Linked DNA regions of Thalassobaculum sp. OXR-137. The protein of the gene in region 1 interacts with the protein of each later gene in a pairwise test. Links are inferred from orthologs where the notes say so. Each region holds a gene or a part of one and is shown in the gene's direction. Other genes may lie near its edges.

The links.
Region 2: the proteins of ptsN (region 1) and trkA interact in binary tests that used the Escherichia coli proteins (3 or more experiments, as listed by UniProt). The link is inferred for Thalassobaculum sp. OXR-137 from one-to-one orthologs.

The regions. Positions count from the first base shown.
Region 1 is NZ_CP139715.1:1,798,763-1,801,870, forward strand. Bases 127-2,918 are described here. They hold ptsN (PTS IIA-like nitrogen regulatory protein PtsN), read left to right. Parts: upstream 127-1,186; coding sequence 1,187-1,651; downstream 1,652-2,918. Other genes in these bases: rpoN (RNA polymerase factor sigma-54), read left to right, coding at 127-285; hpf (ribosome hibernation-promoting factor, HPF/YfiA family), read left to right, coding at 483-1,070; T8K17_RS08480 (DUF1150 family protein), read right to left, coding at 1,836-2,069; T8K17_RS08485 (Hsp20 family protein), read right to left, coding at 2,072-2,536; T8K17_RS08490 (trypsin-like serine peptidase), read right to left, coding at 2,727-2,918. Also shown: more of rpoN, read left to right, coding at 1-126; more of T8K17_RS08490, read right to left, coding at 2,919-3,108. UniProt on the Escherichia coli protein: Seems to have a role in regulating nitrogen assimilation.
Region 2 is NZ_CP139715.1:3,928,469-3,931,676, reverse strand. What follows is about bases 201-3,092. They hold trkA (Trk system potassium transporter TrkA), read left to right. Parts: upstream 201-904; coding sequence 905-2,281; downstream 2,282-3,092. Other genes in these bases: dat (D-amino-acid transaminase), read left to right, coding at 2,331-3,092; T8K17_RS18305 (sigma-54 dependent transcriptional regulator), read left to right, coding at 201-880. Also shown: more of T8K17_RS18305, read left to right, coding at 1-200; more of dat, read left to right, coding at 3,093-3,194; T8K17_RS18290 (HAD family hydrolase), read left to right, coding at 3,191-3,208. UniProt on the Escherichia coli protein: Part of the constitutive potassium transport systems TrkG and TrkH. May regulate the transport activity of TrkG and TrkH systems. Binds to NAD(+) and NADH.

The DNA.
Region 1 (3,108 bases):
GGCATCTTCGAACTGAAGTACTTCTTCACCTCCGCCATCGCCTCGGCGGCCGGCGGCGAGGCCCATTCGGCCGAGGCGGTGCGGCATCGGATCAAGGGGCTGATCGATGGCGAGCCGGCCAACGCCATCCTGTCCGACGACCGGATCGTCGAACTATTGCGGGCAGACGGTGTCGACATCGCCCGGAGAACGGTTGCTAAGTACAGGGAAGCAATGCGCATTCCCTCAAGCGTGCAACGCCGCCGCGAGAAGGTCGGACAGGCGGTGATGGCCGGCCGCAGATAGCGGGCAGGGGAGCGGCATGACTCGATTGTTGACCTTGAAACGCGCTACACTTAGGTTCCGGCGCTTCGCTCAGATGGGACCGGAATGGGTGGCGCCGGCGCGGCGAGAAAATCGCGCTGCGGAGCAGCTTTAGCTCGTGCGAAACCCAGTGTCCGTACCCACCTATGCGAAGGGCGGACGCAAGATTGGAAATGACCATGCAGATTTCTGTCCAGGGCAAACAACTCGACGTCGGTGACGCGCTGCGTGAGCGGATCGAAACCGAGATCGGGGAGATCGCGACCAAGTATTTCTCCGATCCGATCGAGTCCACGGTGACCATGACGAAGGCGGCGAGCCAGTTCATTGCCGATATCGTCGTTCATGTGGGCAAGGGCATCACGGTCCAGAGTGAAGGCAAGGCCTCCGACGCCCATGCCGCGTTCGACGCGGCGGCGGAACGCATGAGCAAGCGTCTTCGGCGCTACAAGCGTCGCTTGCGCGACCATCACCGCGGACATGCACAGGATGTAATTTCTGCGCAACAGTATATCCTGGCGGCAGAGATTGAGACGGAGGCCGAAGAGGCGCCGGAGCCCGATGGCTGGTCCCCGGTCGTCGTCGCCGAAATGGAGACGGCGGTGGATACCCTGACGGTGGGGGAGGCGGTCATGCGCCTCGACCTGTCCGGCGCCCCGGCGCTGATGTTCCGCAACCGCGGGCATGGGGGAATCAACATGATCTATCGGCGGTCCGACGGAAATGTCGGCTGGGTGGATCCTGCCGGCGCAACCGGCGCAGACTAAACGCGTTCCAATAGACGGACGCGTCCGAAGCAGGTCACTGTCGAGCACGATTCCGACTTCGTCGGCCCCCTGACTGCGGTTCAGGGGGCTGGACGGCCAAAAGAGCGAGCACGAGCATGGACATCACCGACCTGATCTCGACGGACGGTATCCTTCCGAACCTGCGGGTCACCAGTAAGAAGCAGCTCCTTCAGGAGCTGGCGCGCAAGGCGTCCACGCTGACCGGGGTCGAGGCCAGAGAGATCTTCGACGTGCTGTTGGAGCGCGAGCGGCTGGGCACGACCGGGGTCGGCCACGGCATCGCCATCCCGCACGGCAAGCTGCCCAAGCTCGATCGGCTCTATGCCGTGTTCGCCCGGCTCGACAAACCGGTGGAGTTCGACTCGATCGACGACGAGCCGGTGGATCTTGTGGTCCTGCTCCTGGCTCCGGAAGCGGCCGGCGCCGACCATCTCAAGGCGCTTGCCCGCGTCTCCCGGCTGCTGCGTGACCGCGCGGTCTGCACCAAGCTGCGCGGCTGCGAGAGCACCGACGCGATCTACGCCCTGTTCAGCGCCGCGGCGGCCAGCCACGCCGCCTGAGCGGCGGGCGCTCTTTTTCCATGGTTCATTTTTAACCGACTTCCTGGAAGCGGCCCCGCCGCTATCCAGGACCGTGCCCTGGCGTCAATCGCAGGATCCCGGCTCACCCTCGAACAGGGTTCGAGGGCGTCCGGGAAGTCGGGAAGAGGGAAGGATTTTTACCGCGCCGCGGGGGTGCCGGGCCTCAGTGCAGGCTGACGGCCTGCAGGTCGCTCTGGCGGATCGCCAGTTCGGCCAGCTCCCGGGTCGGGAACAGCCGGACGGCCATGCCGTCGGCGGCGTGCACCACATAGTGCTCCGCCCCTTCCTCATGCACCGGCTTGATGAAGGCCACCTGGTTCAGGCCCAGGGTGCCCAGATCCTGCGGGGACATCGCGGCCAGGGCCTGGCGGTTCGACGCGTGATTGGTATCGGACATGTTTACTCTCCTGCCTCCGCGGGCTCGGCATCGACATCGATCGTGTCGGCCTTGCGGCGGGCTCCCTTGATCGGAATGGTCTTCACCGTGGTTTCGGGCAGCGGTCGCTGCAGGTCGATATGCAGCAGGCCGTTGTCCAGTTCGGCCGAGTCGACCTGGATCCCTTCGGCAAGCACGAAGGTCCGCTGGAACTGACGGGCGGCGATGCCGCGATGCAGATAGACCTTGCCGTCTTCCTCGGCCTGACGGCCGCGGACGACGAGCTGATTGTTCTCGAGATGGATCTCGAGATCGTCCATCGTGAAGCCGGCGACCGCGAGGGTGATCCGCAGCCCTGACTCCGACGTCTGTTCGATGTTGTACGGTGGGTACCCGTCCGACTGGGCCTTCTGGACCCGGTCTAGCGCCCGCTCGAAATGATCGAAACCGAGCAGGAGCGGCGAGTTGAACATGGATATGCGTGCCATCGGCAATCCCCTCAAGCGAGCGAGACATCCGGTCCGGGCGACAGGCCCGGCTCGAACCCCGGATCCGCTGTCGCGCGATCCGGACGCACCGATCCTTGCGGCATCGGCTTTCGATAAAGATGGTCGCGCGATCCGGCGATATCAAGAGGCGGAAACAATCGTTGGCGCCGGCCCATGGCAGGAAATCCGGCTAGCGTAGGGCGGCGATCCGCCTGGCGATCTGCGCCGCGCTTACCGGCTCGGCGTCGCCGGTGCCGTCGATCCGGCCGACATGGATCGCGGCGATGCTCAGTCCTTCCGGCCGATCGATCAGCAGGGGCGATCCAGAGTCGCCGGCCACCGCCTCGCAATTGTGCCGCCACTGGCCGCCGGGGCGAGTGCCCAGGAACGAGCAGGCCGGGTCGACGGTCAGCACATGGCTGCGGTCGCCGCTGTAGCCCGCCTGGGCCAGGGCCGCACCCTCCCGCGGCAGGACGCCGTCGTAGATCGGGATCGCGGGCAGGTCGATCGGCGCGGACAGGCGGACCAGCGTCGAGTCGGCGCCCAGCGGGATATAGGCCAGAGCTGTCCGG
Region 2 (3,208 bases), 2.1 Mb from region 1 along the record:
TGTCGGCAAGGAGATCGTCGCCCGCCGCATCCACGAGCGCTCGCGCCGCGCCACCGGCCCCTTCGTGGTGCTGAACTGCGCCACGCTGACCCCCGACCGCCTGGAGACGGAACTGTTCGGCACCGAGCCGGGCGGGGCGGAGCCGCGCACCATCGGCACCCTGGAACTGGCCCATAAGGGCACGCTGCTGCTGGACGAGGTGGCCGACATGCCGTTGGAGACCCAGGGCAAGATCCTGCGGGTGCTCCAGGAACAGTCGTTCCGCCGGGTCGGCGGCGACACCGAGGTCGAGGTCGACGTGCGGGTGATCGCCGCGACCAACCGCGACCTTCAGCAGGAGATGAGCGCCGGCCGGTTCCGCGAGGACCTGTTCTACCGGCTGAACGTGGTGCCGATCCGCGTGCCGCCCCTGCGCGAGCGGCGCGAGGACGTGCCGATGCTCGCCCGGCATTTCGTCGTCCTCTCGGCCGAGGCCAGCGGCATGGCCGCCCGCCCGCTGGGCGAGGACGCGGTCGCGGCATTGCAGGCCTACGAATGGCCGGGCAACGTGCGCCAGCTCCGCAACGTGGTCGACTGGATGCTGATCATGGCCGGCGGCGGCGCCCGCGAGCCGATCCGCGCCGACCAGCTTCCGCCGGAGATTGGCTCCGCCACGCCGGCGGCGCTGCGCTGGGAGAAGGGCAGTGAGATCATGGGCCTCAGCCTGCGCGATGCCCGCGAGACCTTTGAGCGCGAGTATCTGCTGGCCCAGGTGAACCGCTTCGGCGGCAACATCTCGCGCACGGCCTCCTTCGTCGGGATGGAGCGGTCGGCTCTGCACCGCAAGCTCAAGTCACTCGGTCTGCAGCAGGCGGAAAAGCCCGTCCGTCAGTCCGGCTGACCTCCTCATGAAAGTCATCGCTCGATGAAAGTCGTCATCTGCGGGGCCGGTCAGGTCGGCACCAGCATCGCCCGTCACCTTGCCGGCGAGAACAACGACGTCACCGTGATCGACCAGTCGCCGGAGCTGATCCAGAAGCTCAGCGACACCCTCGACGTGCGCGCCATCGCCGGCTTCGCCTCCTATCCCAGCGTGCTGGAGCAGGCCGGACTGCGCGATGCCGACATGCTGATCGCGGTGACCTACAGCGACGAGGTCAACATGGTCGCCTGCCAGGTCGGCCATTCGATCTTCAACGTGCCGACCAAGATCGCCCGCGTGCGCAACCAGGACTATCTGCTGCCGATCTGGGCCGATCTGTTCTCGCGCGAGCACATGCCGATCGACGTGATCATCTCGCCGGAGCGCGAGGTGGCCCGCGCCATCGGCCGCCGCCTGCAGGTGCCGGGTGCGCTCGACGTGGTCCCCATGGCCGACGGCAAGGTCCGGGTGGTCGGCGTGCGCTGCGACGAGACCACGCCGATCATCCACACACCCCTGCGCCAGCTCACCTCGCTGTTCACCGATCTCGCCGTGGTCATCGTCGGCATCCTGCGCGAGGGCAAGGCGATCGTGCCGAAGGCCGAGGACCAGATGCTGCCGGGGGACGAGGTCTATTTCGTCTGCGACAGCCGTCACCTTTCCCGGGCGCTCGCCAGCTTCGGCCACGAGGAGCCGGAGGCGCGCAGCGTCATCATCGCCGGCGGCGGCAATATCGGCCTGACCCTGGCCGAGGAGATCGAGCGCGAGCATCACGGCGTGAACGCCAAGGTGATCGAGTTCAACCGCGCCCGCGCCCGCTCGGTGGCCCAGTCGCTCCAGCGCACCATGGTGCTGAACGGCGACGTGCTCGACCCGGAGATCCTGGAAGAGGCCAACATCTCCCAGACCGAGACCTTCGTCGCCGTCTCCAACGACGACGAGGTCAACATCCTGAGCTCGCTGCTGGCCAAGCGCTCGGGCTGCAAGCGGACCGTCGCCCTGATCAACGCCTCCACCTACGCGCCGCTGATCACCCAGCTCGGCATCGACGCCGTGGTGAACCCGCGGGCCATCACCGTCTCCACGATCTTGCAGCACGTCCGCCGCGGCCGGATCCGCAGCGTCTATTCCCTGCGCGAGGATTTCGGCGAGGTGATCGAGGCCGAGGCGCTGGAGACCTCGGTTCTGGTCGGCCATCCGCTGAAGGACGCCAAGCTGCCGAACGGCGTGATCGTCGGCGCCATCGTGCGCGGCGAGGAGGTCATCGTGCCGCGCGCCGACACGGTGGTGCAGGCCCGCGACCGGGTGGTCGTCTTTGCCACCTATGAAGCGGTGAAGAAAGTCGAGAAACTGTTCGCCGTCCGTCTCGATTTCTTCTAGATATCCCTTACTTCCTTCCTGTCTCCCATCTCGCCCAGCCGGAGGTCCCATGTCCCGGATCGCCTATGTGAACGGCCGTTTCCTTCCCCATTCCCATGCCGAGGTCCATGTCGAGGACCGGGGCTACCAGTTCGCCGACGGCGTCTACGAGGTGGTTCTCGTGCAGAACGGCGTGATGGTGGACGAGATGCCGCATCTCGATCGCCTGGACCGCTCGCTGGACGAGCTGCGCATCGCCCATCCCATGAGCCGGGGCGCCCTGCGCTCGGTCATGCGCGAGCTGGTGCGCCTGAACCGGATCCGCAACGGGCTGGTCTACATGCAGGTGACCCGCGGCGTGGCCAAGCGCGACCACCCGTTCCCGAAGAACGCCAAGCCGAGCATCGTGCTGACCGCCAAGCGGATCGCCATGCCGAGCCAGGAGACGGTCGAGAACGGCGTCAAGGTCATCACGATCAGGGACATTCGTTGGGAACGCTGCGATATCAAGTCGGTAGCGCTTCTTCCTAACATTCTGGGCAAGCAGCAGGCTCGCGAGAACGGCGCCTTCGAGGCCTGGCAGGTGGACGAGGACGGCAACGTCACCGAGGGCACGTCGAGCAACGCCTGGATCGTCACCCAGGACGGCGAGCTGGTGACCCGGCCGGCGACCCACGACATCCTGAACGGCATCACCCGGCTGTCGATCCTCAAGCTGGCCGAGCGCCAGGGCCTGAAATACGTGGAGCGGGCGTTCTCCGTCGAGGAAGCCAAGAAGGCGCGCGAGGCCTTCGCGTCCTCGGCCACCGCCTTCGTCACCCCGGTCACCCAGATCGACGATGTGGTGATCGGCAACGGCAAGGCCGGCACCCTGTCGCGCGGCCTGCGCGACAGCTACATGGAGTACGCGGCCGGGGAAGGGGCCACCGCGTGAGTCGACTGCCGCGT